One region of the Streptomyces sp. NPDC008317 genome, then DNA from elsewhere that is predicted to be linked to it. Evidence: riboswitches for the same ligand, from Rfam matches in the RefSeq annotation. Region 1 holds a riboswitch; each other region holds the start of a gene.
What was found. Region 1 has a riboswitch for cobalamin ahead of ACFY9V_RS25610 (prenyltransferase/squalene oxidase repeat-containing protein). Riboswitches for the same ligand answer to the same signal wherever they lie in the genome.
Positions count from the first base shown of each region.

Region 1 (7,658 bases):
GCACGCCGTCGACGGTCAGGCCGAAGTCGGCGAAGCCGGTGTTCTGGCCCGCGCCGGACTCGTAGTAGTGGCCGTCCACGAGATTGCCGCGGTTGATGAGGTACGCGACGCCCTTGGCCAGGTCGGGGGTTGCCGCGGCCGGGGTGGTCGGTCCGGTCGTGGGCGGGGTGGTCGGCGCGGTCGTGGGCGGGGTCGTCGGCGCGGTGGTGGGGGGCGTCGTCGGCGGGCTCGTCGGGGTGTCGCCGTAGGTGAGGCTGCCGAGGTCGCTGGAGGTCACGGCGAGGACGGCGGCGGTCGAGGCGTACAGGTCCGGGTCGGTGCCGCCGGAGCCGTCGGAGGCGAAACCGCCGCCGTCGGTCTGCCGGGCGGCGAGCCAGGAGCGGGCGGCGGCGGCGCGGTCGGTCTGCGCCAGTACGGTCAGCGCCTGGGCCGCGGAGGAGGTCGTACCGGTGTCGCCGGAGGACGCCCCCTCGTACGCGAGGTAACCGCCGTCGGCGGACTGCGTCTTGGTGAGGTACGCCCGCGCCTTGTCCAGCACGTCGCCGGTACCGGGCAGGTGCTTGAGGGCGACGACGGCGTCGGCGGTCGAACCGGGATCGGACGTGCAGCGCTCGCCGGGCGAGAGCATCGAGCCGGAGAATCCGCCGTCGGCGCACTGCATCCCGGTGAGCCGGTCGACGGCGGGCCGCGGCACGGTGGCGCCGCCGCGGGCCAGCGCGAGCAGGGCGCGGGCCTGGGTGCCGGGCGAGAAAGCGCCGTGGAAGTCACCGGCCGCGGTGCAGTTGCCGAGGCTTCCGGCCGCCGCGCAGACGTTGTCCGTCAGGTCCTTGAGCAGGTCGTGGCCGCCGAAGGAGGTGGGGTCACCGCCCAGGATCTCGGTGAGCAGCGCCAGGTTGGCCGCCGCGGCCGGGCTCGGCACGGTGACCGTGGAGTCCGGGAGCAGGTAGTCGTCGGCGTGCGCCGTCAGAAAGGCGTCGATCGCGCGGATCGTGGCGTCGGGGCCGCCGGCCGCCGCGAGTGCGATGGCGGTGTTCGCGGTGGCGCCGAAGTCGGTGCCCCAGCCGTCGAAGACGTGGTCGCCGTCGGTGAGTTGCCTCGTCAGCCAGGTGGCCGCGGCCGCCGTGTCGGCCTGTCCGCCGGGACCGGTCGGGGGCGTGGTCGGCGGGGTGGTCGGCGGCGTGGTGGTGTCGTGGGCGCGGACGGAGTCCGGTGTGAACGAGGGACCGCCGGTGCTGCCGCCGATGTCGGTGGGGCCGAACACCCACGCCTCGACCTCGCCGTCCTGCGGGTGGTCGCCGAGCGCGCCGAGCGGGCTGTACGTCCAGGTGTCCTGTCCCGCGGGCGCGATCCAGAACGACCAGTACGCGTTCGCGGGCGGGGTCAGGACGCACGCCTCGTCGGCGGTCGTCGGGTACTGCGTGCCGCTGTCGAAGCCGTCGTTGCCGATCCGGCAGATGAAGCCGGGGCCGTCGTGCACGGTGCCGGTGGTGGTGAATCCGGCGTTGTGCAGCAGATTCATGCCCGTGGTGGGGTGCGCGTCGCAGCCGCGCAGCACCGGGCCGTTCCAGTGCCCGTAGTCCACCGCGACGATCGCCCCCGAGGTGGGTGTGCAGTCGCCGATCGGGTCCGCGCCCGCCGGGGTCGCCACCGAGACCAGTCCGGCCGTGAGGCTGCCGAAGGTCAGCGCCGCCGCGGTGAGCAGGACGACGATGCGCGGCCGTCTGTGACGGCGGCGCGGGACAAGACGAAGCACGGGTGGCCCCCCGGGTCGGCCGACGGGGAGGGCGGGCCGCGGAGGCGAGGCGGCCTGGCGGTTGACGCGGCCGTCCTGTCGTCCGTGCCGTAGTCCTCGACGGCGATCGTGACTTGCTGCTCAGCGCAGGTGATCCGGCTCGCCCGCCTCTCGGAGGGCCTACGGTTGCGGGTCAGCGCCGGACTTGGACCGGCTTCCCCTGGCTGCTGAATCGGAAATACGTTTCATAGCACCACGTCGGCGTGTGCCCCGTCAACGTGGCGGGCAGTTGCCTTCACCACTCCCCCGCGACCCTTACGTCACGCGCGTGCTGCGCTAGCCTCGGCTGGTCGCCGACTGGGGGAATCCGGTGAGAGTCCGGAGCTGACGCGCAACGGTAGGGGCCGCCTTTCGCGGTGGTCCGAGCCCGATCACCCGCTCGGAGACGCAGCACGTGCGGAAGCCTGACCACGCGTTCGGGCGGCGACCGCCTCGGCGCGGGCCGGTCGTGAGGACAGCCGTGTGCCGGGGCGCGAGGCGCCCCCTTCCAAGGAGAGTCCTCCACCCATGACCGTTCCTGTGACCGTGCCCTCCCGCACCGCCCGGCGCCGGGCACTCGCCGTCGCCGTACCGCTGGCGGCCGGAGCCCTGCTGTTCTCCGCGACCGCGCCCGCGCGGGCGACCTCGACCCCGGCGCAGATCGCCACGTCCAAGGCGAACGGCGTCGCCTATCTGAAGTCGCTTCAGGCCGCCGACGGCTCGTACGCGGGCGGCGGTCTGTCCAACGAGTGGGCGTTCAGCGCCTTCGCCGCCGCGGGCACCGCGGCGGCCGACGTCTCTCCCGGCGGCGACACCACGAAGAACGCCAGGACCGTCTACCGGAATCTGCTGGCCACCGCCGCGTGGCCGTCCGCGTCGCCGGTGGTGACGGACTACGAGCGCGGCGCGCTCAACGCGTACGCGGCGGGCATCGATCCGGCCCGCGTCGGCACCGGCCGCAATCTGATCGCGGACATCGCCTCGTACTGGCAGCCCGCCTCGCCCGGCTACTTCGGGCCGCCCGCCAACTTCAACGGCACCGTCTTCGGGCTGCTGGCGCTGGCCGGGGCGAAGACGCAATCGGGCGGGCAGCGCGTGCCGCAGGCCCTGCTCGACGCGTCGGTGGCGGTCGTGCGCGCCAACGAGCACACCGACGGCGGCTGGAACTTCTCGAAGGCAGCGGGCGATCCGACACAGCTCGGCGCCGCGAGCGACATCGACATGACCGGCGCGACCCTGGCGTCGCTGTGCTCGGCCGGGGTGCCCAACACCGACACGGCCGTCGTCGCGGGCAAGAACTTCCTCAAGGGCAAACTCGTCAACGCCACCGGCGCCTTCACCTCGATGTTCGGCGCGAACACCGACTCCAACGGCTGGGCCGTCTCCGGCCTGAACGCCTGCGGATTCAACGCGCAGGGCACGGACTTCACCACCGCGGCGCGCAAGACGCCGGTCGACTTCCTGCTCGCCCAGCAGTTCAGTCCGGGCGGCGGCTTCCGCTACCTGCCCACCGACACGAGCCCGTCGGCGTACGCCTCGATCGACGCGGTCCGCGCGGTCGCGGGCGGCGGCTTCACCGCCACTCCCCCGGCCCCGGTCACTCCCGGCGCGCCCACCTGGGCCGCCACCACCGACTTCACCAGCGGCTCCACCAGCAAGCTCGCGCTCGTCGTGGACAACGGCGGCGGTTCGCTGAAGGTGTGCTCGGTGCCGGTCGCGGCGACCGGTACGTCCACGACGCTCGGTACGGTCCTGGACGCGGCGGCGTCGTCCGCGACGCCCGGCGGCTGCGTCACCGCCGTCACGCCCGCCACCGGCACGGGCACGGTCACGGCGCTCAACGGCACCGTCAACTCCGGTACGGCGACGTGGAAGTCGAGCCTGGACGGCTCGGCGCCGATCGCCGCCTCGCGCGGCACGACCGTCCACCTCGGTGACACGGTCTACCTGCGGTACGGGAGCTGACCGGCTCCCGCCAGCGGGCGCGCTTCCGCGGCGGTGACCGGTTCCGCCGGTTCGACGCCGTGGAGCGCGTGGGCCAGGACTTCGGCGCCGCGCACGACGCGGGGTCCCGGCCGGTTGAAGTAGGCGGGTCCGTCCAGGACCCACACGCGCCCGTCGCGCACGGCGGGCAGGTCGGCCCATGAGGGGTGGCCGGTCAGCAGGCCGGCCTCCTTCAGGGTGCGCTCGGGCGGGAAGCCGCACGGCAGCAGCACGACCGCTTCCGGCGCGGCTTCCCGCAGCGCGGTCCACTCCATGGGCGCGGTGTGCTCGCCCGGTCGCGCGAGCAGGGGTTCGCCGCCCGCGCAGCGGATCTGTTCCGGGACCCAGTGCCCCGCGGGCCACAGCGGGTCCAGCCATTCGATGGCGGCCACCCGCGGCCGGGGGCGGCCCGCCACCCGCTCCCGTACCGCCGCCAGCCGCTCCTCCAGCTCCGCCGTCCTGCGGGCCGCGGCCTCGGGAACGCCCAGCACGTCACCGACCTGGCGCACGCAGGCGAGTACGTCGGGCAGGGTCTTCGGCTCCAGGCTGATCACGCGCGGTCCTTCGCCGTCCAGCACGCGTACGGAGTCGGTGACCGCGCCGTAGGAGACGGCGCAGACCTGGCAGAGGTCCTGTGTGAGGACCACGTCGGGCGCCAACTCGGCGAGCAGCGCGGCGTCCAGGGTGTAGAGGGACGAGCCCCGGTGCGCGGCGCCGCCGACGGCCCGCGAGATCTCCCGGCTGCTGAGCGCGTCCGGGTCGAATTCCGCGCCGGTCACCACCGGTACGTCGGCGACCACCTCCGGCGGCCAGTCGCACTCATGGGTACGGCCCACGAGGGCGTCGCCGAGGCCGAGTTCGACGACGATGTCGGTCGCGGCGGGGAGCAGGGAGACGATGCGCATACGGGGAACGGTAGCCGGGGGGCGGGCGGGGGCTCGCGCGGCCGAGGGGAAGCGGAGGACAGGGACAAGGCCGGGTGCCACGGGTTGATCGTGGCACCCGGCCTTGGTTCAGGGGGATTCAGCGGGGTTCAGGGTCTGCGGCGAGAGGCGTTCAGCCCCGGGGTCCGTGCCCGGCGGAGCCCACGGTCAGCGGTCCGATCGCCAGGCTCGGCCGCCCGCTGGTGCCGTGCACCGCGCCTGCCGGGACCCGGACCGTCACCTCGCCGTTGCCGCGCGGGGTGACGGTGAACGTCCAGGTCGTGCCCGCCGCGCCGACGCCGTTGGCGGTGAGGCCGGTGACGGTGCCGTTGGACACCCGCAGGTCGGCGGCGGTCAGGCCGGTGACCTGCTGGTCGAGGGTGAGCGTCACCGGGATGGGCTTCCCGCGTGTCGCGCTCACCGCCGTGGTGGCCAGCGAGCCGGTGGGCGTGTCGCCGACCCGGTACGCGCCGCCGCACACGCCCGTCAGCAGCGGGTCAGCGGTCACGGCCCGGCTGCCCGAGGTGCTGAGCACATGGCAGCCGACGCTGACGCGCACCGCGAGCCCGCCGTCGTCCTGCCGGGTCGCGGTCCGCGCACGGCCGTCCACGTACACCGTCGTACCCCGGTATCCGTCGGTGACCGGCACGCTCACCGTGGCGACGGAGTTGCCCGGCACCGACACGCCGAGGTCGGTACGGTCGCCGACGCGGTGGAAGGACGCGCCGACCGTGCCCTTGACGGTCGGTGTCGTCACCGAGCCGTACGTCTGGTCGCCCGGCTGCGGACGCACGGTGAAGGTGTCGTAGCCCGGCGTGGACGGCGCGATGCCGTACATGTCGCGCGGGATGACGTACGAGGGGGCGGTGGCCCACGGGTGCGACCACGTCATGTTGCTCTTCTCGGCCGGGTCCCACGCCTCGCCGGTGGCGCCCGCGCCCAGGTCGATCATGTGCAGCCAACTGTTGGTGCCGTGCGAGGTGAGCAGGTCGAGCGCTTCCTGCGCGTGGCCCGCGTTGTACAGCCCCTGGAGCAGGAAGCCCGAGCAGTAGACGCTGCACGCCATGCCGCGCGAGGTGAGGTACGACGCGACCGCGTCGTACTGCTTCCGGCTCACGGGGACGCCGAAGGCGGCGGGGAACGCGGTCGCCTGGACCGCGAAGTGCCCGGTCGGCTTCATGTCGGCGCTGAGCCCGTCGTCGTACGCGCCCTTGCCCGCGTTGTAGAACGCCGAGTTGAGGGTGGTGCGCAGCCGGTCGGCGATCACGGTGAAGTTCGCCGCGTCGGCGCTCTTGCCGAGGGAGGCGGCCAGGACCGCCATCTGCGAGAAGTTGCTGTACGACAGGGCGCCCAGGATGGTGTTCTTCGCGGCGAAGACATAGCCGTCACGGCTGCCCTCCGGCCAGTCCACGATGGCGTCCGACTGGTCGATGGTGCCGAGCGCCGCGTTGTAGTCCTTGCTGAGCAGCTTGGGCACGAGCGCGTCGTACATCCGCTTGACCTGGTCGGTGGAGCCGGTCTGCCGCCAGTTGTCGTAGACGGACGTGATCACGTAGAGCGGCCATTCCTGCGGCCAGGTGCGGTGGTTGGCGAAGTAGTCCATCGAGTAGACGCCGAGTGTCGGGTCGTCGCTGAGGTAGAGGCTCGCCAACTGGTGGATGTAGTTGTCGGATTCGTAGGGTCCGCGCTCGCGGGTCCAGGAGTCGACGTAGAAGTTCTGGTTGGTGGTCTCCACGGTGTTCTTGGCGAGCTGCCAGACCGAGACGAGGTCGGGGTCGGACGAGGTGAGCTGGGCGCCGCTCTCGTCGAACGGGTAGACCATGGCGAGGGCCTGGAGATTGTCGGCCGTGACGGGGACGGGCGAGTTGAGGACGTCGAGGTAGCGGAAGACGCGCATGCCCCAGGTGTCGACGCTCTGGGTGCCGCCGCGCAGGGTGACGACGTCCTGGTACTCGTTGCCCGCGCGCAGCTTGTAGCGCACGGTCGTCGGGTCGGACAGTTCCTCGCCGTAGCGGAGGGTGACCTTGCGTCCCGCCGTGCCGGGCAGGGTGAGGTGGACGCCGCCCTGCCAGGTCTGGCCGAAGTCGACGAGGTAGTTCCCGCTGCCCTTGTCGGTGATCTTCACGGGCCGCCTGAGCTGTTCCCGGACCTTGCCGAACGGGGTCGGCCGCAGGTCGGCGAACGCGGTCTTCGCGGTGGCGGCGGGCCACGCGGAGTCGTCGTACCCGAAGCGGCCGAAGCCGTCCGGGTAGCGGCTCATCGTGATGTCCTCCTGCGGCATGTTCCAGTAACTGGTCCCGGTGGACTTCGCGGACGGCCAGATGTCCGCCCCTGACATGCTCCTCCAGCCGGGTCCTGTGCCGACCGTGCTCGTGCTGCCGTCGGTGTAGCGGATCACCAAATACGCCTGGAAACGCTGGTCCTTGGTGGTGTACGCGACCGCCGACAGCGCGTGCTCGCCGCCGGACCGCAGCGCGGCCGTCACGTCGAAGCCGTCGTAGCGGGTCTCCTTGTCCAGCGCCTCGGTGGGGCCGAGACCCACGAACCGGCCGTCGAGATACAGCTTGTAGACGTACTGCTTGGCCGCGTCGAAGGAGGAGCCGGTCGCGAAGACGGTGGCCCAGGCGACCTGCTTGGTCCGCTTCCCGCTCTTGTCGAGCGTGAAGTCGTGGCGCAGCAGCGCCCAGTCGTTGGTGGCGTGGGAGCTGAGGCAGTCCGTGCTGGTGCCCACGGCGAGCGCGCCGTTCTGCACGGTGCCGCACGGGAAGGGCGCGCCGGTCGCGCCGAAGTCGTTGGCGTAGAGGGTCTTTCCGCTGTCGGCCGCCGCCAGGCTGGTGACGGTGACGTCGTCCGCGGTGCCCGTCTCGGTGCCGCCGGTACGGAATCCGATGCCGCCCTCGGCGAAGGCGGTGTCGGTCCTGGTGTCGACCACCTTGCCGTCGAGGAAGGTGGTGAGCGTCGAGCCGACCGCCTCGATGCGG
Region 1 covers NZ_JBIBFQ010000008.1:207,279-214,936, reverse strand. The annotation lists gene ACFY9V_RS25610 (prenyltransferase/squalene oxidase repeat-containing protein) at 1-1,753, opposite strand, end outside; cobalamin riboswitch at 1,860-1,993, opposite strand; cobalamin riboswitch at 2,044-2,190, shown strand; gene ACFY9V_RS25605 (hypothetical protein) at 2,300-3,736, shown strand; gene ACFY9V_RS25600 (ABC transporter substrate-binding protein) at 3,715-4,659, opposite strand; gene ACFY9V_RS25595 (family 78 glycoside hydrolase catalytic domain) at 4,811-7,658, opposite strand, start outside.

Region 2 (7,658 bases), on a different contig from region 1:
TCGGCGGTGTTGTAGATCGCGACGCGGGCACCGGCGTAGTAGGGCGCGCAGTAGAGCTTGCCCTGGTAGGTGCAGGTGTCCTCGAGGCCCTTGATCCAGGTGTCCGAGTTCTGGAAGGTCTTCTTGTCCAGCTCGGCGAGAGCGCCGTTGAGGATGTACGTCTGGGTCTCGGTGTTGCCCAGCTCGACCACGTCGGGGGCGCTGGAACCGGAGAGCGCGGCGTCCAGCTTCTGGACCTTGTCGCTCCACTGCTGGTACTGGATCTTGACGTTGACCTTCGGGTACTTCGCCTTGAACTGGGCGGTGGTGTTCTGTACCAGCTCGGGCCAGGCGGTCTGCGCCTCGGCCATCAGCCAGACGGTCACCGTGCCGGTCTGGTCGGCCGGCTTCTCAGCGGCCTTGTCGTCCTTCTTGTCCGACCCACAGGCCGCAATACCAGCAATCATGGTCGCGACGCCGATCGCCGCGATGAGCTTGCGCTTCACGCCACCCTCCTCAGGATGCCCGAAACTCCCCCCACCACCCGAAATGTCGGCTACCGCGAGACACGTGTGCAGCCGCGTCCTGCTCGTGGGTCTGGGATTTGGTCGTTAATGGTTTAGACCAGTACCCGGAGCTTGGCCTAGACCTTTGGGGGTGTCAAGGGTGTATAAGAACCCATGTCGGCTCTGTTATCGGACCGACACCTGAGCGGGAAGCGACCACTACCGCCTCCCCGCTCCAGGTCAGGCCGTGCCACGATGTGAGCCGCATATAACGGAGGAGCCGGTGACGGCAGCACGACAGCAGTCGGGAGTAGACGTCATGGACAGCGACGCGGGCAGTGGCGCGGAGAGTACGGCGGGGACCGCGAGCACCGCGGGCCGTACCGCACGTGTGCCCAAGTACTACCGGCTCAAGCGGCATCTTCTGGACATCACCCAGACCATGCCCCCCGGCACGCCCGTACCGCCGGAGCGCACGCTGGCCACCGAGTTCGACACCTCGCGCACCACGGTCCGCCAGGCGCTCCAGGAACTCGTGGTCGAGGGCCGGCTCGAACGCATCCAGGGCAAAGGCACCTTCGTCGCCAAGCCGAAGGTCTCCCAGGCGCTCCAACTGACCTCGTACACCGAGGACATGCGCGCCCAGGGTCTCGAACCCACGTCCCAGCTCCTGGACATCGGCTACATCACCGCCGACGACCGGCTCGCCGGGCTGCTCGACATGAAGGCCGGCGGCCGGGTGCTGCGGATCGAGCGGCTGCGGCTGGCCAACAGCGAGCCGATGGCGATCGAGACGACGCACCTGTCGGCCAAGCGCTTCCCCGCGCTGCGCCGCAGCCTCGCCAAGTACACGTCCCTGTACACGGCGTTGGCCGAGGTCTACGACGTGCGGCTGGCCGAGGCGGAGGAGACCATCGAGACCTCGCTGGCCACCCCGCGCGAGGCCGGACTGCTCGGCACCGACGTCGGCCTGCCGATGCTGATGCTCTCCCGGCACTCGATCGACACCGTCGGCGAACCGGTCGAGTGGGTGCGCTCGGTCTACCGCGGCGACCGCTACAAGTTCGTGGCACGACTGAGCCGCCCCACCGACTGAGACCGCCGGTTTGACTTCTCACGAGTGAGATCGCCGCACACATGGTGACGTGCGCTACTCCCCTCCCCTAGATTCCCGCGAGTCACACTCGTAGCTCTAGGGGACGGGAGCCGCACGTATGCCCGACGACCTATCACTTGAGGAACACCCCGCACCGCCGCGGCGGCCGGTGGTCACCGCGTCGCGCGTGATCGCCGGGATATGCCTGGTCGCGCCCTTCGTGGCGCTGCTCTGGGTCAGCTCGTACTCGCGGCTCACCCCGAGGTTCATCGGCATCCCGTTCTTCTACTGGTACCAGATGGCGTGGGTGCCGGCGGCGGCGCTGCTGACGTACACCGCGTACGTCCTGGTGCGCCGCGAGGAGCGGGCGCGCAAGGGGGGTGCGGCCAAGTGACGAACGACGTGAACGGCGTGGCGCTCGGCGTCTGCGTCTTCTTCTTCCTCCTGGTCACGGTGATGGGCTTCCTCGCCGCCCGCTGGCGACGCGCGGAGAACGCCCTGCACCTGGACGAATGGGGCCTGGGCGGCCGGAGTTTCGGCACCTGGGTGACCTGGTTCCTGCTCGGCGGCGACCTCTACACCGCGTACACCTTCGTCGCCGTGCCCGCCGCGATCTACTCCGCGGGCGCCGCCGGGTTCTTCGCGGTCCCGTACACGATCATCACCTACCCGCTGGTGTTCCTCTTCCTGCCGCGGCTGTGGTCGGTCTCGCACAAGCACGGGTACGTGACCTCGTCGGACTTCATCCGCGGCCGGTTCGGGTCGAAGAGCCTGTCGGTCGCGATGGCGCTCACCGGGATCGTCGCGACCATGCCGTACATCGCGCTCCAACTCGTCGGCATCCAGGCCGTGCTGGACGTGATGGGCGTGGGCGGCGGCGACTCCACCAACTGGTTCGTCAAGGACCTGCCGCTGCTGATCGCCTTCGGTGTGCTGGCCGCGTACACGTACTCCTCGGGGCTGCGCGCGCCCGCGCTGATCGCCTTCGTCAAGGACGCGCTGATCTACATCGTCATCGTGGTCGCGATCATCTACATCCCGTACAAACTGGGCGGGTTCGGCGACATCTTCGACAAGGCGGACGCAGCCTACAAGGTGACCAATCCCGCCACCGGCAAGCCGCGCGGCTCACTGGTGTCGGCGCCGCAGGCCCAATGGGCGTACGCCACGCTCGCGATGGGCTCGGCGATGGCGCTCTTCCTGTACCCGCACTCGGTGACGGCCGTGCTCTCCGGCAAGAGCCGCAACACCATCCGCCGCAACACCACGATCCTGCCGCTGTATTCGCTGATGCTCGGCCTGCTGGCGATGCTCGGCTTCATGGCGCTGGCGGCGGGCGTCGGAAAGGGCGTCAAGGGCTACAACGCCCAACTGGCCATCCCCCAGCTCTTCGAGGACATGTTCCCCTCCTGGTTCGCCGGGGTGGCCTTCGCCGCCATCGCCATCGGCGCGCTGGTCCCGGCGGCGATCATGTCGATCGCGGCGGCCAACCTGTTCACCCGCAACATCTACAAGGACCTGTTCAAACCGGACGCCACCCCCGCGCAGGAGACCAAGGTCTCCAAGGCCGCGTCCCTGGTGGTCAAGGTCGGCGCGCTCGTCTTCGTGCTGTCGATGGACAAGACGGTCGCGATCAACTTCCAGCTCCTGGGCGGCATCTGGATTCTCCAGACCGTCCCGGCCATCGTCGGCGGCCTGTTCACCCGCTGGTTCCACCGCTGGGCGCTGCTGGCCGGCTGGGCGGCGGGCATGGCGTACGGCACGTGGAAGGCGTACGAGCAGACCAGCGCCAGCCAGTCGCACTTCGGCGGCAACTCCGCGAAGATCCCCGGCATCGGCGAGCTCGGCTACATCGGCCTCACCGCGTTCGTCCTGAACGCGGCGGTCGCGGTCGTCCTCACCCTGGTCCTGCGCGCCTTCAAGGCCCCCGACGGCGTGGACGAGACGGCGAAGGGCGACTACGTGGTGGAGGCGGAGGAGGCGGCGAAGGAGGCGGTTCCCGCACCGGCGTAGAGCGCGAGGGGGCGGGTCCCGGGGCGCGAGGCCGCGTTGTGGTGTGCGGCCCGCGCCTTGGGGACCCGCGCCTCAGCGCGAGGCGAAAGTGCGCCGGTACCCCTGTGGCGTGGTCCCCGTCCAGCGGGCGAAGTGATGCCGCATGGTCGCCGCGTTCCCGAACCCCGCGCGGAGCGCGACGGCGTCCATGGTGTGGTCGGTGGCCTCCAGCAACTCCCGTGCCAGCAGCACCCGTTGACCCAGCAGCCAGCGGTACGGGGTGGTGCCGGTCTCCTGCTGGAAGCGGCGGGCGAAGGTGCGCGGCGACATGTGGGCGCGGGCGGCCAGCTCCTCGACGGTCACCTCGCGGTCCAGGTGCCGTTCCATCCAGGACAGCACCCCGGCCACGGTGTCGCTCTGCCCGCGCGGCAGCGGCCGGTCCACGTACTGCGCCTGGCCGCCCTCGCGGTGCGGCGGCACCACCATGCGGCGGGCGATGCCGTTGGCGACGGCGCTGCCCTGCTCCTTGCGCACCAGGTGCAGGCAGGCGTCGATGCCGGAGGCCGTACCGGCCGAGGTGATCACCCCCGCGTCGTCCACGTACAGCACGTCCGACTCGACCTTGATCTGCGGGTACCGGCTCGCGAGGCGTTCCGCGTGCCGCCAGTGCGTGGCGCAGCGCCGGTCGTCGAGCATGCCGGAGGCGGCCAGCACGAAGACGCCCGAGCACACGCTGAGCACCGTCGCGCCGCGCTCCACGGCCCGGTTGAGCGCCGTGAGCACCTGCGGCGGGAAGTCCCGGTCGATGTACGAGTCCCCGGCCGGTACGGCGATCAGGTCCGCCTCGTCCAGCCGGTCCATGTCGCAGGAGGCCGACAGCTCGAACCCGGCGTGCGTGCGCAGCGTCGGGCCCTCGCCGGAGATCACCGCGAAGTCGTACACGGGCAGCCCGTCCTCGCTGCGGTCGAGGCCGAACACCTCGCAGATCACCCCGAGTTCGAAGGGGTGGACACCGTCGAGCAGTACCGCGGCCACGTTCTTCAGCATGCTCCCGAGGATGCCACTTGGCAGGATGTCGCGGTAGTACGGCGGTCCTGCCACTGTTCGCGGGTAAGCGGCGCGAGCACGATTGACCCATGACCGTTCTCCTGGACATCGCAGCCCTCTCCGCCCTCCTCCTCATCCTCTCCTTCGTCCCCGTCCTGGGCCTGCGCGCCGAGGCCAGGATCACCCGCCAGATCCGCGCGGCCGACGCCGCCCGCGAGGCCGAGGCGACACGCCGGGCGCACGCGAGACGCGCCGCGCGCGCGGACCGCGAACCGGACCGCGAACCAGGCCGCGAACCGGCCCTCACAGCGGTCGCGGCCCCGCGGATCTGAGGGCGCCGGAGGGAATAAAATCCCCTCCGGCGCTTGCGCGCCGACCTCGGCGACCCGCCCTCACGACACAACATCTGGGCTTCCACGCGAACCGCGGCACTACATGTATGCTCAACTTCGCTGTCGAGCAGGGGAAGCCGGTGCGAATCCGGCGCTGCCCCGCAACGGTGAGCGGGCGTACGCCCGCACAGCCCGAGGACCTGCCGCCAGCGCGCCCGTAGCGCCCACAAGCGACGGGCGCAGTTGTGTCCGGGCCTCGCGGATTGGGCCGGCGGACGCGTCGCGGCACGCCCATGCCTGAGCAGGGGTGCGCCTCCGCACGCGTACCCGCTCCTCCCGCCTGGCCGTCGCCGCGTTCGAGGGAGAGAGCACCACCGTGACCATCGCGCCCGCAGACCCCGCTTCAGCCGAACTCCGCACCGTCGCCCCCCGGATTCCCTCGGCTCCCCCCTCCGGACCTCTCCCCGGACCTCCCGCCGGTCCCGACGAGGGCCCGGGCGCGGACCTGCTGCGTACGCTGGTGCGGCTCACCGCCGACCTGACCGACACCGACCCCGGCCGGGTCGCCGCCGCCGCGCTGCGCGGCCGTAACGCCGCCTCCGACGCGGCCGAGATGCACAGCCTGGCCACCGAGGCGGCGGCCGGCCTGATCTCCGAGGACCCGGCGTACTCGCGGCTGGCCGCCCGGCTGCTGACCTCGACCATCGCCGAAGAGGCCGCGGGCCAGGGCGCGGTGTCGTTCTCCGCGTCCGTCTCGGTCGGGCACCGCGAGGGCCTGATCGCCGACCGCACGGCCGCCTTCGTGGCCCTGCACAAGCCCCGGCTCGACGCGCTGGTGGACGAGGCGCTGGCAGCCGGCGCGGACGACCGCTTCGGCTACTTCGGCCTGCGCACCCTGCACAGCCGCTACCTGCTGCGGCACCCCATCACCCGTCAGGTGATCGAGACCCCGCAGCACTTCATGCTCCGCGTGGCCTGCGGTCTCGCCGAGGACGACTCGGTGCGCGCCGCCGAGGAAGTCGCCTCGCTCTACCGGCTGATGAGCGCGCTGGACTACCTGCCCAGCTCCCCCACCCTGTTCAACTCCGGCACCCGGCACCCGCAGATGTCCTCCTGCTACCTGCTGGACTCGCCGCTGGACGAGCTGGACTCGATCTACGACCGCTACCACCAGGTGGCGCGGCTGTCGAAGCACGCGGGCGGGATCGGCCTGTCCTACTCCCGGATCCGCTCGCGCGGTTCGCTGATCCGCGGCACCAACGGCCACTCCAACGGCATCGTGCCGTTCCTGAAGACGCTGGACGCGTCGGTGGCCGCGGTCAACCAGGGCGGCCGTCGCAAGGGCGCCGCGGCGGTCTACCTGGAGACCTGGCACTCCGACATCGAGGAGTTCCTCGAACTGCGCGACAACACCGGTGAGGACGCGCGCCGCACCCACAATCTGAACCTGGCGCACTGGATCCCGGACGAGTTCATGCGCCGCGTGGAGACCGACGCCGACTGGTCGCTGTTCTCGCCGTCCGACGTGCCGGAGCTGGTCGACCTGTGGGGCGACGACTTCGACGCCGCGTACCGCAGGGCCGAGGCCAAGGGCCTGGCGCAGCGCACGATCCCGGCGCGCGAGCTGTACGGCCGGATGATGCGGACCCTCGCGCAGACCGGCAACGGCTGGATCACCTTCAAGGACGCCTCGAACCGTACGGCCAACCAGACGGCGGAGCCCGGCCGTACCGTGCACTCCTCGAATCTGTGCACCGAGATCCTTGAGGTCACCGACGACGGCGAGACCGCGGTCTGCAACCTGGGTTCGGTGAACCTGGGCGCCTTCGCCACCCCGGGGGGCGGCGCGGGCGGCGAGATGGACTGGGAGCGGCTCGACGAGACCGTCAGGACCGCGGTGACCTTCCTCGACCGGGTCGTGGACATCAACTTCTACCCGACCGAGCAGGCGGGCCGCTCCAACGCCAAGTGGCGCCCGGTGGGCCTGGGCGTGATGGGTCTTCAGGACGTCTTCTTCAAGCTGCGGCTGCCCTTCGACTCGGCCGCGGCGCGCGAGCTGTCCACCCGGATCGCCGAGCGGATCATGCTCGCCGCGTACGAGGCGTCCTGCGACCTCGCCGAGCGGCAGGGCCCGCTGCCCGCCTGGGACAAGACCCGTACCGCCCGCGGTGTGCTGCACCCCGACCACTACGCGACCGAGCTGAACTGGCCGGAGCGCTGGACGGCGCTGCGCGCCCGGATCGCGGCCACCGGCATGCGCAATTCGCTGCTGCTGGCCATCGCGCCGACCGCGACCATCGCGTCCATCGCCGGTGTCTACGAGTGCATCGAGCCGCAGGTCTCCAACCTCTTCAAGCGCGAGACGCTGTCGGGTGAGTTCCTCCAGGTCAACTCGTACCTGGTCGCCGACCTCAAGCGGCTCGGCGTGTGGGACGCGCAGTCCCGCGAGGCGCTGCGCGAGGCCAACGGCTCGGTGAACGGCTTCAGTTGGATTCCGGCCGAGATCCGTGAGCTGTACCGCACGGCGTGGGAGATCCCGCAGCGCGGCCTGATCGACATGGCGGCGGCGCGTACGCCGTTCCTCGACCAGAGCCAGTCGCTGAACCTGTTCCTGGAGACGCCCACCATCGGCAAGCTCAGCTCGATGTACGCGTACGCCTGGAAGCAGGGCCTGAAGACGACGTACTACCTGCGGTCCCGGCCCGC
Region 2 covers NZ_JBIBFQ010000004.1:556,329-563,986, forward strand. The annotation lists gene ACFY9V_RS15745 (extracellular solute-binding protein) at 1-485, opposite strand, end outside; gene ACFY9V_RS15750 (GntR family transcriptional regulator) at 805-1,581, shown strand; gene ACFY9V_RS15755 (DUF3311 domain-containing protein) at 1,700-1,975, shown strand; gene mctP (monocarboxylate uptake permease MctP) at 1,972-3,594, shown strand; gene ACFY9V_RS15765 (helix-turn-helix domain-containing protein) at 3,667-4,620, opposite strand; gene ACFY9V_RS15770 (hypothetical protein) at 4,710-4,952, shown strand; cobalamin riboswitch at 5,030-5,175, shown strand; gene ACFY9V_RS15775 (ribonucleoside-diphosphate reductase subunit alpha) at 5,386-7,658, shown strand, end outside.
Region 2: it holds a riboswitch for cobalamin, as region 1 does, so the genes downstream of both, ACFY9V_RS15775 (ribonucleoside-diphosphate reductase subunit alpha) here and ACFY9V_RS25610 (prenyltransferase/squalene oxidase repeat-containing protein) in region 1, are expected to answer to the same signal.

Region 3 (7,658 bases), on a different contig from region 1:
GACTTCGGCCACCCCGTGGTGGATCTCATAGCCCTCGACGCGCTCCCCGTACGCCGTCCCGACCGGCCTGGCCAGCGTCTTCGCGGCGGCGAAGCGCACCCGGACCGGCAGCAGGCCAAGACCGGGGACGGAGCCCGCCCGCGACTCGACGTCGTCCTCGATGCGGTCGGCCAGCATCTGGAAACCGCCGCAGACACCCAGCACCGGACGCCCCTCGGCGGCCCGCCGTACGACGGCGTCGGCCAGGCCGCGCTCACGCAGCCACTCCAGCGCCCGCACGGTGCCGCGCGTGCCCGGCAGCACCACGAGGTCGGCGTCGGCCAACTCCTCGGCCCGGTCCACGAACCGCACCACCACCCCCGGCTCCGCCGCGAGCGCGTCCACGTCCGTGAAGTTCGACATCAGCGGTACGGCGGCCACCGCGACCCGCAGCAACTCCGCGCCGTGCGGCGGCGCGACCACCGATTCATGGGCGGCGCGCGGCGACACGCTCCCCCGAACTCCGCCCCGGGGGACCCCCAGCCCGTCCTCCTCGTCGATGCCCAGGCCGTGGGCGAACGGCAGCACGCCGAGCGTCGGCCGGCCGGTCAGCTTGTGCAGCATGTCCAGACCCGGCCGGAGCAGCGAGACGTCACCGCGGAATTTGTTGACCAGATAGCCCGCGACCAGCGCCTGGTCCTCGGGCGCGAGCAGCGCCGTCGTCCCGAAGAAGGACGCGAAGACGCCGCCGCGGTCGATGTCGCCTACCACGACCACCGGCAGTCCGGCCGCGCGGGCCACGCCCATGTTCACGATGTCGGTCCTGCGCAGATTGATCTCGGCCGGGCTGCCCGCGCCCTCGCAGATCACCGCGTCGTACCGGCCGCGCAGCTCTTCGAGGCAGCCGGTGACCGTGCCCAGCAGATCGGCCTGCCGTCCGCCGTGGTAGCCGCGCGCGCTCAGTTCGCCCACGGCCTTGCCCAGCACCACGACCTGGCTGCTGCGGTCGCCGCCCGGCTTGAGCAGCACCGGATTCATCAGCGCCGACGGCTCCACGCGGGCGGCCTGCGCCTGCATCGCCTGTGCCCGGCCGATCTCAGCGCCCTCCCGCGTCACGAACGAGTTCAGCGACATGTTCTGCCCCTTGAAGGGGGCCACGCGTATGCCCTGCCGCACCAGCCACCGGCAGATCCCCGCCGTCACCACGGACTTGCCCGCGTCCGAGGTCGTCCCGGCGACCAACAGGCCGCCCCCGAGGGCCGTCACGAGGTCCCCCCGGCGCCGGAGAGGGACCGCGCCCGGCGCGACACCGTCGGACTCCACCCTCGTGCGTCCCGCCGCCGCGGCGGACGTACCCCCACGCCGACGGCACGTCCCCCGAAGGGCCGTTCCCCCGGCCGGCCGTGGCCCGGCGCCGAGCCGCCCCGTATCGCCGCCGTCAGGACGGAGAGCGCCGCCGCGGCGGCCGAGACCCGCCGCGACAGCCGGACGGCCCTCGCGATGTCGGCCGGGGCCGGGGCCGGGTGTTCGGCGCCCAGGACGGCGCGGTGTTCGGTGCGGCCGGCGTAGGAGAGGGTGCCGCCGAGACGCAGGCGCAGGGCGCCGGCGAAGGCGGCTTCCACGGGTCCCGCGTTGGGGCTGGGGTGCGCGGCGGCGTCCCGGCGCCAGACGCGCAGGGCGGTACGCGGCGAGGGCCCGGCGAGGACGGCGAGCGCGGCGGTGAGGCGGGCGCCGGGGTAGCCGACGACGTCGTCCAGCCGCGCGGCGGCCCAGCCGAACCGCAGGTGGCGCGGCGACCGGTGACCGACCATCGCGTCGAGCGTGTTGACGGCGCGGAAGCCGACCAGCCCCGGCACCCCGCCCCACGCGCCCCACACCAGGGCCCCGACGACCGCGTCCGAGGTGTTCTCCGCGACCGACTCGACCACGGCGCGCGCGATCCCCGCCGCGTCCAGGGAATGCGGGTCGCGTCCGCACAGGTGCGGCAGCCGGGCGCGCGCCGCCTCGATGTCCCCGGCGTCGAGCGCGGCGGCGACGGCCCGCGCCTCACGGGCCAGTGACGTCCCGCCCAGCACCGACCAGGTGGCGGCGGCGGTCAGCGCGACGCGGAGCGCGACGGAGGACCGTACGGCCCGGTCGGCCAGCGCGGCGGCACCCACCGCGCCCCCGGCGCACAGCACGGCGTACACCGCCCCACTGCCCCGGTCGTCACGCCACATCCGGCGCTCCAACGCGCCCGCCGCGCGCCCGAACACCGCGACCGGATGGCCGCGACGCGGGTCGCCCGCGACGAGATCGCCGAGAAAGCCGAGTGCGGCGCCGTACGCGAACACGCGATCGGCACGCACCGGTTCAGCCCGCGTCCACGCCGTCCAGGTGAAGTGCCGGACAGGGTGGCGTACTTGTGCGCACCTGCGTGCGGTGGTCCGTGACGAGTCGAGCGCAGCCGGGCATGGCAGAGGTCCTCACTCAGGGTCCGCGCCCTGGTTCGACGTGACCGGCGGTGAGAGTCTCCTGGCTCCCGGATCTACGCACTCCCGGCCTTCCAACCGGATTTCCGGCCGTGACGTACGGGTTGGGAGTGCACTCCCCGGTGACAGTGGCGGGACCGCGCCGGATTCGCACCGGACTTCCTCTCCTGCCGCCGCATGGCCTCCGCAGTCCACCACGTGCGCGCAGGCAGGTCAACTCACCGTTGACCTGGGAAGACGGAGTGTGGCGAGGTCCACATCCGCCGCCGAAACCCGTGAGTTCAGGCCACGATCAGATAGATGCCGTACGAGACCGCCGCGGCGCACACGGCGAAGCAGGCGTAGCCGCCGGTCCGGGCGAGCAGGGCGCCCCCGTGCGAAACGGAGCCGGACCCGGCTGCGGCGGGGGAGCCGGAGCCGGAGCCGGAGTCGGACGCCGGAGCGGAGCCGTGCTTGGTGAGGCCGACGATGCCGAGGGTGAACAGGCCGACCAGGCCCACGGTCGCCACGAGGGTGACGCCGAAGACCGTGCCGAGCGCGTGCCAGTCGATGCTCATGAGGGGGTCCCTGGGTCCTTGAGGTAGAGCGGGGAGGCGCGGGGGAGGGGCAGGTCAGGCCGTGGCGGGTGCGCCGGGAACGGTGTCGGAGGGGGCGCCGGGCGCGACGGTCCCGGCGGGCGGCGGGATGACGGCCGCGATGGCCGCGGTGACCGCGCCCTGCGGCTCGACCGCCGCGTCCGGACCGGCGGCCGGGTCGCCGTCCAGGTCGTTGACGTTGGCGTGCGTGACCGGCTTGCGGCGCGACGCCGTACGGATGACCGCGCACACGGCCAGGCCGAGGACCGCCACGGCGGTGACGCCCCAGGTGCCCTCGTCGGCCAGCAGCGCGGCGCCGGCCGCGACCAGGCCGGCGGCGGGCAGCGTGAGCCCCCACGCGGCGACCATGCGGCCCGCGGTGCTCCAGCGGACCACCGCGCCCTTGCGGCCGAGGCCCGCGCCCATCACGGAGCCGGAGCAGACCTGCGTGGTGGACAGCGCGAAGCCGAGGTGCGAGGAGGCGAGGATGGTGGCCGCGGCGCCGGTCTGGGCGGCGAAGCCCTGCTGCGGCTGGATGTCGGTGATGCCCTTGCCCATCGTGCGGATGATCCGCCAGCCGCCGATGTACGTACCGAGCGCGATGGCGCTGCCCGCCGAGACGATGACCCACAGCGGCGGGTCGGCGTGCGGGGCGACGACGCCGCCGGTGATCAGCGCCAGCGTGATGACGCCCATCGTCTTCTGCGCGTCGTTCGTGCCGTGCGCGAGCGAGACCAGGCCCGCGGAGGCGATCTGGCCCGCCCGGTAGCCCTTGGAGGTGGCCTCGGGGTCGGCGTGGCGGCCGATCCGGTAGGTGAGCCGGGTGGCGAGCGTGGCGGCGAGACCGGCCACGATCGGCGCGGCGACGGCCGGGATGAGCACCTTCATGACGACCGCCTCGCCGTGCACACCGTGGGTGCCGACCGAGACGAGGGTGGCGCCGATGAGGCCGCCGAACAGGGCGTGCGAGGAACTGGACGGGAGTCCGGCCAGCCAGGTGAGCAGATTCCAGACGATCGCGCCGACGAGCCCGGCGAAGATCACTTCCGGTCTGATGCCGGAGGACTCGTCGATGATGCCGCCGGAGATGGTCTTGGCGACCTCCACCGAGAGGAAGGCGCCGACGAGGTTGAGCACGGCGGACATGGCCACCGCCGTCTTTGGCTTGAGTGCGCCGGTCGAGATGGTGGTGGCCATCGCGTTGGCGGTGTCGTGGAAACCGTTCGTGAAGTCGAACACGAGTGCGGTGACGATCACGATTCCGATCAGGAGCGTGATGTGTTCCATGTACCCAGGCATTCGTTTGATCGGACAGTGGCGAGGCGACCGTACGGAGAGCGGATGAACGGAAGATGAACTGACGGCGGCTTTGTGGTGCCGGAGCGGTCGGGCGGCCTCAGTCAGTATCAAGCCGATCCGGCCGATCGGACCCCTCGGGGAGGCGATCCGCGCCCGCCGGGGGCCGGGCGGTGATAATGCCCGTGTGCAGGACTCCTTGGAGAAGGCTTGGTCGGACGTGGTGGACACCGCCCGGCGCACGGTCGCCGACGGGCTGGTGGTCGGCACCTCGGGCAATGTCTCGGCCCGCGTCGGCGATCTCGTGCTGGTCACCCCGACCGGCGTCCCCTACGACCGGCTCGGCCCGGCGGACGCCGTAGTGGTGGATCTCACGGGCCGCCGCCTCATGGGGGAGCTGCGGCCGACCAGCGAACTGCCCATGCACCTGGCCGTCTACCGCGCCACCGACGCCCGCGCGATCGTGCACACCCACGCCGCGCACGCCACCGCCGTCTCCACCCTCGTCGACAAGCTGCCCGTCATCCACTACATGGCGGCGGCCCTCGGCGGCCAGGTCAGGGTCGCGGACTACGCCACCTACGGCAGTGAGAGGCTGGCCACCGCCGTCCTCAAGGCGCTCCGCGACCGCACCGGCTGCCTGATGCGCAACCACGGCACCCTCGTGTACGCCGACACCCTCGACAAGGCGTACGACAACACCGCCCAGCTGGAGTGGATGTGCCGCGTCTGGCTGCTGGCCGGATCGGCCAACGGCCACGAGCCCCGTACGCTCCCCGGCCGCGAGCTGGCCAAAGTCGCGGAAAAGCTGCGCGGCTACGGGCAGGGCGCGCCGGAGCCCGCCGACTAGACGACTCGGGCCGCCGCTTCTCCACCGTCTCCACACACGCTTCTCCACACACGCTTCTCCCCGCGCCCGCCGCGCCCGGCCGCCCCGCACCCGCCGTCCGCCCCCCGTACGCCACTCGCCCCTACGTCACCCGGCCGCCGCCGTCGCCTGGCCGCTTTCGGCCGACGCGTTCACACTGGAAGAGATGCGTACCCGAACCGCGGTGGCCATGGCAGCCACCACCGTGCTGGGTGCCGGAACGGCCGCGCTGGCGGCCGGCCGGTACGGATCCCGCTTCGCCCTGAGGCCGTCGCTGAGAGGCCCGGTGCCCGAGGGCGACGTGACGCTGCACAGCGTGACCGCGGACCAGGTGGTGCTCACCCGCACCCTGTCCTCGGCCCGCCCCGGCGTCTGGGGCCTGACCGGCGACGATCTGCACGCCGCCGTCGGCGACGTGCTCGACCTGACCCCGTACTCGGTGACCCGGCGGCTGCTGAGCGTCCAGCACGGCGCCCTCACCCCCGGCGCCCGGGTCCGGCTGACCCCGCAGGCGTGCGCGGGCGACCCCGGCAGCGCCCTCGGCCTGGACCACACCGAGGTCCTGCTGCGCGGCGAACTCGGCCCGCTGCCCGCCTGGTTCGTGCCCGGCGCCCGCGACACCTGGGTGATCGCGGTGCACGGCCTCGGCGCCACCCGCGAGCACCCGCTGAACGTGGCGACCGCCCTGCACGCCCACGGCCTCCCGCAGCTCCTGCTCGCCTACCGCAACGACCCCGGCGCCCCCGCGTCCCCCGACGGCATCGGCCACCTCGGCGCGACCGAATGGCGCGACCTCGACACGGCGATGCGGTACGCGGTCGAGTACGGCGCCCAGCGGCTGGTGCTCTTCGGCTGGTCCACCGGCGCCACGATGGCCCTGCACGCGCTGGCCGGGTCCCCGGTACGCGACCGGGTCAGCGGCCTGGTGCTGGACTCGCCGGTGCTCGACTGGGAGGCCACCGTCCGCGCCGCCGCCGAGTCCAACGGCGTCCCCGACGCGCTGATGCCGCTCGCCGTCCGCGCCGCCGAGGGCCGTACCGGCCTGCTCCCCGAGCCGGTCGCCGCCGCGGCGGACCCGGCGCGGCTGACCGTTCCCACCCTGCTCGTGCACGGACCGGGCGACACCCTCGCCCCGTGGGCCGCCTCCCGCGAACTCGCGGCCCTCCGAGCCGACTTGGTGACCCTCCACACCGTGCCCGACGCGCCGCACGCGGCGATGTGGAACGTCAACCCGGCGGACTACGAGGAGACGTTGCGGCGATTCCTCACACCACTGATGTGACCGGTGTCAAGACCGCCCCATCAGGGTGAGAGCCGCCCCGGAAACCCCCGCTGAGCTGCGATAACGCGCGCCCGAAGGGGCCCGGAAGAGCGCCCCCGGGGCACCCTTGTAGATCATCGGGCCGGGTTCCGTTTGGGATTATGGGCGCTCACCGGAGAGACTTCTCCAGTGACGTCCCGTAGCCCGCGAGACACTCCGCTCCGCCTTGTCCCCCGACGGCCGCTCACCGCCGCCCGCCGGACCGCAACGACGCGCCGGTCCAGACCCCCGCGGCCGCCCGAGGGCACGCCGCCGCTGCCGCAGCTCGCCCGGCTGGCCCGCGCCGAACTGGCCGACGCCGCACGGCTCGCGCGCTGGGCCGGCACCGGCCCCGGCACCGCGGGACCGACCGGCATACTGCCCGACGACGCCGCCGCGCAGGCCGCAGCGGCGCTCGACCTGACCCGGCCCCAGATCCGTACCGCATGGGACCGGGCGCGGCTGTCGGGGCTGATCGAACTGCACGGCGGCACCGCACGGCCCGGCTGGCGGCTGCGGGCCTGGGACACCGACGACACCGCCGTGCTGCGCGGCTGGGTCGCGCTCTTCGACGCCTGGTCGCTGGCCCACCCCTTCCTGCCGGGCCCGCAGGCCGGCCCCGATCCGGCGCTGGTCGCCGAAGTCATCGAGGCCGCACCGCAGTTGCTGTCCTTCCTGCACCTGTCCAACGAGCCGGTGCCGATCGACACCCTGCTCGACCTGCTGCGGCAGCGCGTCGCGGAGCTGCGCGCCGAGCGGCACGAACCGCCCGCCGACGGCGCGGGCGACGCCCCCGATCCGCTGCCCGCGCTGCTCGACTGGACGCTGGACGCCGTCGCCCGGGTCGGCGCGCTGCGTCCCCGCGACCCCAAGCGCCCCGACGAGGTCACGCTCACCGCGATCGGTTCCTGGGCGGTGTGGGTCAAGCTGGAGCAGATCTGCGTGGCCGCGCAGGGCCCCGCGGGACACATGGAGCAGTCCGCCGAGACCATGCTGCGGGCCAGCGCCCGCCTCTCGCCGGGTCCGGCCCGCGCCGAGTACCGCGCCTGGCTGGCCGCCCGCCCGGTCGCGCTGGCCGTCGGCGAGTTGCTGGACACCGCGCGCGGCGACGACGCCCTGCTGCGCGGCCTCGCCTTCGAGGCGCTGCGCGTGGTCGGCGACCCCGCAGA
Region 3 covers NZ_JBIBFQ010000002.1:51,877-59,534, reverse strand. The annotation lists gene ACFY9V_RS05390 (cobyric acid synthase) at 1-1,245, opposite strand, end outside; gene ACFY9V_RS05385 (cobalamin biosynthesis protein) at 1,242-2,327, opposite strand; cobalamin riboswitch at 2,487-2,616, opposite strand; gene ACFY9V_RS05380 (hypothetical protein) at 2,732-3,007, opposite strand; gene ACFY9V_RS05375 (inorganic phosphate transporter) at 3,062-4,312, opposite strand; gene ACFY9V_RS05370 (class II aldolase/adducin family protein) at 4,509-5,171, shown strand; gene ACFY9V_RS05365 (prolyl oligopeptidase family serine peptidase) at 5,356-6,471, shown strand; gene ACFY9V_RS05360 (hypothetical protein) at 6,640-7,658, shown strand, end outside.
Region 3: it holds a riboswitch for cobalamin, as region 1 does, so the genes downstream of both, ACFY9V_RS05385 (cobalamin biosynthesis protein) here and ACFY9V_RS25610 (prenyltransferase/squalene oxidase repeat-containing protein) in region 1, are expected to answer to the same signal.

Region 4 (7,658 bases), on a different contig from region 1:
GCCGGCAGGTGCGCACCTGCGACTCCCACGTCATGAGCTGGAGGAACCGCCCGCAGAACAGGGTGACGGCTTCCGCGGGGTCCGCGGAGTACGCGTCGGGTGTCCGCAGCCTGCCGAGGTAGAGCTCGCGGACGAGTCCGAGGACGGCGAGGAACAGCTTCTCCTTGTTCTCGAAGTGCGCGTACAGCGACCGCTTGGACGTCCCGGCGCGGGCGGCGACGGCGTCCATCGAGGCGCGCTCGTACCCGGCCTCGAGAAACACGTCCTTGGCCATGAACAGGATGTGGCGCCGCAACTCCTCGCCCCGTCGCTGCTCCCCGCGCTGTCGCGGCCCGCCTTCTTGGGTCATCGGTTTGCATCCTCAAAAGTAAACGGTACGGTAGAGTTTACTTGTTCGAGCGACCTTTTCCCATGCCGCTGGAGTGAACTCATGATCGTCATCACCGCACCTACCGGAAATATCGGACACCAGGTGGTCGACCGCGTTCTCGCCGCCGACGAGCCGGTCCGCGTCGTCGTCCGCGACCCCGCCCGGCTGAGCGCCGGCGTCCGCGAGCGCGCGGAGGTGGTCCAGGGCTCGCACGGCGACCCCGAGGCCGTGGCCCGCGCCCTCGACGGCGCCGACGCGCTGTTCTGGCTGCCGCCGCCCAACCCCCACGCGGCCACCCTAGACGAGGTGTACTCCGACTTCGCCCGGCCCGCCGTCGAGGCGATCCGCGCCTACGGCGTCAAGCACGTCGTCAGCGTCAGCTCCCTGGGCCGCGGCACCGCCTACGCGGACCGGGCCGGGCATGTGACGGCTACGCTGGCCCTGGACGACCGGCTCGCGGAGACCGGCGCGGCCTTCCGGTCCCTGAATCTGCCCAGCTTCATGGACAATCTGCTCCGCCAGACCCAAGTGATCAAGGAGCAGGGCGTGTTCTTCAACGCGCTCTCCCCCGACCGCGCGATGCCCACGGTGGCCACCCGCGACATCGCCGCCGTCGCCGCCCGCCTGCTGCTCGACCCCTCGTGGAGCGGCCGGGAGGACGTACCGCTGCTCGGCCCCGAGGACCTGTCGCAGAATGACACGGCCGCCGTGATCGCCGACGTCCTCGGCTTCCCGGTCCGCTACCAGCAGGTCCCGGCGGGGCCGTTCAAGGAGCGGTTCCTCGGCGCGGGCATGTCCGAGGCCATCGCCCAGGGCATGCTGGACATGGCGATCGCCAAGGACGGCGGCCTCGACAACGGGATCACCCGCACTCCGCAGCACGCCGTCGACACCCCCACCACGCTCCGGCAGTGGTGCGAGGACGTCCTCAGGCCCGTGGTCGAGGCCGCCTGACCGACGAGGTCTCAGGCCGCGTACTGGTGGGAGGAGTACGTGAGATAGCCCGCGTCGCCGCCCTGGTAGTACGTGGCCTCGTCAACAGGGGCCAGCGGCAGGCCGACGCGCAGCCGCTCGACCAGGTCGGGGTTGGCGATGAAGCCGCGGCCGAAGCTGATCAGGTCGGCGCCCAGCGCGAGCCAGTGGTCGGCGTCATCCCGGCCCGTCTGCTTGGGGCCCATCGGCAGCACGGGGTTCATGATGAGGGTGCCGGGCCACGCCCGGCGCAGAGCGGTCAGCGCCTCCTCGTCGGCGGTCGCCTCCAGGTGGACGTACGCCGGTGAGAGCGCCGCCAGTTCGGTGAGCAGCGCCGCGTACAGCTCCGGTACGTCGTCCTCCCGAACGCCCCAGAAGGTGGCGCCCGGCGAGAGCCGGATGCCGGTGCGGTCCGCGCCGACGGCCTCGACGGTGGCGGCGACCGCCTCGACGGCGAAGCGGATCCGGTTCACGACCGAGCCGCCGTACCCGTCGGTGCGCAGGTTGGCGTTGGACGAGAGGAACTGCGAGATCAGATAGCCGTTGGCGCCGTGCAGTTCCACCCCGTCGAACCCGGCGTCGACCGCGCGGCGGGCGGCGTCGCCGTACGACCGCGCGTGCTCGGGGATCTCGGCGGTCTCCAGGGCGCGGGGCGTCGGGGCGGGCTGCGGGCCGGTCGGGGTGAACACCTCTCCCACGGCGGCGACGGCCGAGGGCCCGACCGGCAGCGTCCCGATGGTGTCGGGGTGCGAGACCCGGCCGCCGTGCATGAGCTGGGCGAAGATCCGGCCGCCGCTGGCGTGCACGGCGTCGGTCACCGGACGCCACGCGGCGGTCTGCTCGTCGGTGTGCAGCCCCGGCGTGCCCGGGTTGGACTGCCCGATCGCGCTCGGCTGCACACCCTCGCTGACGATCAGCCCGGCGGTCGCCCGCTGGGCGTAATAGGCCGCCATCGACGGTGTCGCCAGCCCGCCCGCCGCGGCCCTGACCCGGGTCATCGGGGCCATGACCAGCCGGTTGGGCAGGGTCAGACCGCCGAGCCGGTAGCTGGTGAAGAGGTTCGTCACGTCGGGCTCCTTCATGCGTAGCGCGTCACTTCCGTATCGCCCGGTCGCCCGGACGCGACTGCTACGCTAAAACCTGACATTGACGTCAGAGGCAAGCTCTGTGACGCAGACCATAGCCCGCCCGGGAGCCACCGCCCGGGCGGTGGGAACAGCCGGGAGGACATCGTGCGGATCGGGGAACTCGCGGCGCGAGCCGGGGTCAGCGTGCGGTCCGTGCGCTACTACGAGGAGCAGGGGCTGCTCACCAGCGTGCGCAGCGGCAGCGGGCAGCGGCACTACACGGACGAGGAGGTCGAGCGCGTCGCCTTCATCCAGCGCCTCTACGCGGCGGGCCTGTCCAGCCGCACCATCGCCGAACTGCTCCCCTGCGTCGACTCCCCCAGCGAGGAGAACTCCGACGCCGCCCTCGACCGGATGGCCCTGGAGCGCGACCGCCTCTCGGCCCATATCGACGACCTCGTCCGCACCCGCGACACCCTCGACGCCCTGATGGTCACGGCGCGGACCCACCGTGACCAGGTCCTCGCGGGGACGGCCACCCCCATGGAGGCGGCCAGGTCCTGCGTGGGGCACGCAGCAGGCTGACGGCCTCCGCGGGGGTCGCGACGACGGGGACGGACTCCGGCGGGGGCGGGCGGCGGACGATCAGGACGGGGATGCCCGCCTCACGGGCCGCCGTGAGTTTGGGGGCGGTCGCGGAGCCGCCGCTGTCCTTGGTGACCAGGACGTCGATCCGGTGCTGGCGCAGCAGCGCCCGTTCGGACTCCACTGTGAACGGGCCGCGGGCCAGCAGGACATGGACGTGCGGGGGAAGCGGCGGGTCCGGTGGGTCGACCGAGCGTGCCAGCAGGAACGAGGCGGGCGCCGCGGCGAAGGCCGCGAGGTCGCCGCGCCCCGTGGTCAGGAAGGGGCGGCTCCCGAGGCCCGGCAGCAGGGCCGCCGCGTCCGCGACGGAGTCGGCCCAGTGCCAGCGGTCGCCGGGACCGGCCGCCCAGCCCGGCCGGCGCAGCACGAGCAGCGGCAGGCGTACGGCGCGGGCCGCCTCGGCCGCGTGGGCGCTGATGACGGCGGCGAAGGGATGCGTGGCGTCGACCACCGCGTCCACCCGTTCCTCGCGCAGCCAGCGGGCCAGCCCGTCCGCGCCCCCGAAGCCGCCGATCCTGACCCGGCCGTCCGGCAGCAGGGGCTCCGCGACCCGCCCGGCCAGCGAACTCGTCGTCACCAACCCCGGATCGGCCGCGAGCAGCTCCGCGAGCCGCCGGGCCTCCCCCGTACCGCCGAGGATCAGCACATGCCTCGACTCCGCGCCGGGCGAGGTCACTTGGGGACGCCGCGCCGCAGCAGATAGGTGTCCATGATCCAGCCCTTGCGCGCCCTGGCCCGCGCCCGTACGTCGCTGATCCGTTGCGCGAGGGCGTCGTCCAGCGGTCCGGACAGCAGGATCTCGTCGGGCGTGCCGAGATACGCGCCCCAGTAGATCTCCAGCCCCTGGCCGGTGAAACGTCCGAAGGTCTGGTGGGCGTCCAGCATCACCACCACGTCGTCCACCCCGTCCGGCAGCCCGCCGTCGGCGAGCCTGCGCCCGGTGGTGATCTGCACCGGCCGCCCGACCTGGTTGAGGCCCGTGCGGTGCTTGGCGGCCAGCGACGAGACGCTGCTGACGCCGGGCACGACCGTCCACTCGAACGCGGCCCTCCCCCGGCCGTGCACCTCTTCGAGGATGCCCAACGTGCTGTCGTACAGGGCCGGATCGCCCCAGACGAGGAACGCCCCGCAGCCGTCGTCCGGCAGTTCCCCGGCGATCAGCCGCTCGTAGATGTCGGCGCGGCGCCGTCGCCAGTCGTCAACCGCGTTCGCGTAGCCGGGAGTTGTCCGTTCCCGGTCGCGCTCCGGGTCGCGCGCGACGACCACGCGGTGCGGCCGTACGGCGTGCCGCCGCAGGATCTCCTCGCGCAGCGCGACCAGATCGGCCTTCTCCTCGCCCTTGTCGAGCAGGAAGAACACCTCGGTGCGGCCGATCGCCCGCACGGCCTGGAGGGTGAGCTGGTCCGGGTCGCCCGCCCCGATACCGATGACGAAGATCTGTTTCACGGTCCGGAGTCTCGCACAGCGGTCAGGGGCGTATGTCACAACGTCGCAGGCCCGATTGACGTGCCTGTTCGACAGCCCCTACGCTCAATTACGTGATGGCGTGAGGAAGCTGGTGAAAATCCAGCACGGTCGCGCCACTGTGTAGCCGGTCATCGAGGAGGTGGCCGGTGAGTCAGATACTCCGCCGTCACAACGCCCCATTCGATCGAGGGACGCCGAATCCCTGAAGGAGGCCCACCCGTGAGCTCTGTGTCCGCTCCCACCACCACCGCCACACCGGTTGTCCTGCCGGTCTCGAAGGCCGTGATGTGGCTGGTAGGCACCGCGATCCTGGCTTTCGCCGTCTACTACTTCATCGGTGTCGACCAGGGCGCGGTCAGCGTCTTCGGCAAGGACACCCACATCCACGAGTTCGTCCACGACGCCCGGCACTTCCTCGGTTTCCCCTGCCACTGAGTTCGCGCCGACGGAGCCGACAGAACAGACGGACAATTCGACATGGAAAAGAAACTCATCCTGCGCGGCATAGTCGTCGGCGCCGTCGCAGGGCTGCTCGCATTCCTCTTCGCGCGGATCTTCGCGGAGCCGGACATCAGTAAAGCGATCGACTACGAGAGCGGCAGGGACGACGCGCAGGCCGCGCTCGACAAAGCCGCCGGGCTGCCGATGGAGCACGCGGGGCACGAGCTGTTCAGCCGCACCGTCCAGGCGGACGTGGGCATCGGCGTCGGCATGATCTTCTTCGGCATGGCCATGGGCGCGCTCTTCGCGGTCGCCTACGCGGTCTGCCTGGGACGCGTCGGCAATCTGCGGGCGCGCAATCTCGCGCTGCTGGTCGCGGGCGGCGGATTCCTCGGCATCTACCTGGTGCCGTTCCTCAAGTACCCGGCGAATCCGCCCGCCATCGGGCACGAGGACACCATCAAGGACCGCACCGGGCTCTATCTGGTGATGGTCGTGTGTTCGCTGGCCTTTCTGGTCGGCGCGGCACTGCTCGGCAGAAGGCTCCAGGCCCGGTTCGGGAACTGGAACGCGACCCTGCTCGCCGGTGCCGCCTTCGTCGTCGCGATCGGCGTGGTGATGGCGCTGCTGCCGCAACTGGGCCACCTGGCGTACAACAAGGAGAATTTCGGCAACCACGCGACGGAGACGCCGCTGCCGCTCACCGACGACAAGGGCCGGATCGTCTATCCGGGATTCCCCGCCGATGTGCTGTTCTCCTTCCGCTTCTACTCGGTGGCCGCGCAGCTCCTGCTGTGGACGGTGATCGGGCTGGCCTTCGGCCCCCTGGCCGAGCGGGTGCTCGCCTCGCGCACCGCCCCCGCCGCGCAGACCGGCAGGACGGACCCGGTCAGCGCGTGAACCGATGAACGACGACGCGCCGCCGCCGTCCGAGCCGCCCGCCGAGGCGTCCCGGACGGCGGATCTCGCGGCCCTCGGCCCGTTCTTCGCCGCCGAGGGGCACCGCGCCGGTTCCGATACCGGCGCTCCCTGGCGTTCGATGGCCGAGCTGGCCGACGGCGGACCCGCGCTCGGCCACCGGGTGGCGGGCGTCAGGCGGTATCTCGCGGCGGCAGGCGGCCGGGAGGCGGGGGCCGTGGAACCGCGGGTCGCCGCGTCCGTGGCCCACCTCGGCCTGGTCGCCCGGGTGCTGTCGCCGACGCTGGCCCTCGCGGTCCTGCGCGGCGAGGTCGCGCCGGGCCTGCGGCTCGCCGATCTGCGCTGGCAGCCGGTCCTGGGCGGCCCCTTCCCGCTGTCGCTGCCGCACACGCCTCAGGACACCGGCCAGGACACGGCTCCCGGCGCGCCCGCGGGAGGGGAGGCCCTGGCCGCCGCCCTCGCCCGCCATCTGCTCGACGGGCCGGTGCGCGAACTGGCCGACGCCTTCGCGCCCTTCAAGGTGTCCCCGCACATCCTGTGGGGCAACAGCGCCTCCGCGCTGAACGGCGCCGCCGGGATGCTCGCCGCGGCGCGCCCCGCCGACGCCGGGCGCGTACGGTCGCTGGCCGCCCTGCTGCTGGACCGGCCGCCGCTGCGCGGTACGAGCACGGGGGCGCGTACGGGCGCACCGGGCGCGCCTTTCCGCCGGCGCAGTTGCTGCCTGATCTACCGGGCCGCGCCGGGGGGCGCGGGCGGCCTCTGCGGCGACTGCGTCCTCGCGCCGGTGGTACCGGCACCCCGCTGAGCTTGGGGCAGGCCAGGGTGGGCATCCTTATTGCCAGTACCTTGCAACAAGGACAGAGGTGCGTCTAGCTTGGCTTCGCCCGCTTCGACAAAGGACTGATGAAATGACCACCGCCACGTCTCCGGACGCACCGGCACCACCAGGGTCCCGCTGGCGCCGCATCGCCGGCTCGATGACCCGCGCCGAGTGGACGAGGGTCGGCGGCATGTTCGCCTTCATCCTCGCCCTGCACGTCATCGGCTGGTTCACGCTGGTGGCGATCGTGGCCCCCGAGCACTACAGCCTCGGCACCAAGTCCTTCGGCATCGGCATCGGCGTCACCGCGTACACCCTCGGCATGCGGCACGCGTTCGACGCCGACCACATCGCGGCGATCGACAACACCACCCGCAAGCTGATGGGCGAGGGCAAGCGGCCCCTGTCGGTGGGCTTCTGGTTCTCGCTGGGCCACTCCAGCATCGTCTTCGGCCTGGCCTTCCTGCTCTCGCTCGGCATCAAGGCGCTCGCCAATCCCGTCGAGGACGACAACTCCCAGCTCCACAACGTCACCGGCTGGATCGGCACCACCGTCTCCGGCACCTTCCTGTACGTCATCGCCTTCATCAACCTGGTGATCCTGGCCGGGATCTGGAAGGTCTTCCGGCAGATGCGCGAGGGCCACTTCGACGAGGCGGCGCTGGAGGAGCAGCTCAACAACCGCGGTTTCATGAACCGGTTGCTGGGCCGGGTCATGAAGTCGATCACCAAGCCGTGGCAGATGTACCCGCTGGGCCTGCTCTTCGGCCTCGGCTTCGACACCGCCACCGAGATCGCGCTGCTGGTGCTCGCGGGCTCCGGCGCGGCGTCCGGGCTGCCCTGGTACGCGATCCTCTGCCTGCCGGTGCTCTTCGCCGCGGGCATGTCGCTGCTGGACACCATCGACGGCTCGTTCATGAACTTCGCCTACGAGTGGGCGTTCTCCAAGCCGGTCCGC
Region 4 covers NZ_JBIBFQ010000005.1:291,790-299,447, forward strand. The annotation lists gene ACFY9V_RS18420 (TetR family transcriptional regulator) at 1-349, opposite strand, end outside; gene ACFY9V_RS18425 (NAD(P)H-binding protein) at 431-1,324, shown strand; gene ACFY9V_RS18430 (alkene reductase) at 1,336-2,409, opposite strand; gene ACFY9V_RS18435 (MerR family transcriptional regulator) at 2,575-2,994, shown strand; gene ACFY9V_RS18440 (cobalt-precorrin-6A reductase) at 2,903-3,730, opposite strand; gene cobF (precorrin-6A synthase (deacetylating)) at 3,727-4,500, opposite strand; cobalamin riboswitch at 4,556-4,704, shown strand; gene ACFY9V_RS18450 (CbtB-domain containing protein) at 4,807-4,956, shown strand; gene ACFY9V_RS18455 (CbtA family protein) at 4,999-5,862, shown strand; gene ACFY9V_RS18460 ((2Fe-2S)-binding protein) at 5,867-6,685, shown strand; gene ACFY9V_RS18465 (HoxN/HupN/NixA family nickel/cobalt transporter) at 6,789-7,658, shown strand, end outside.
Region 4: it holds a riboswitch for cobalamin, as region 1 does, so the genes downstream of both, ACFY9V_RS18450 (CbtB-domain containing protein) here and ACFY9V_RS25610 (prenyltransferase/squalene oxidase repeat-containing protein) in region 1, are expected to answer to the same signal.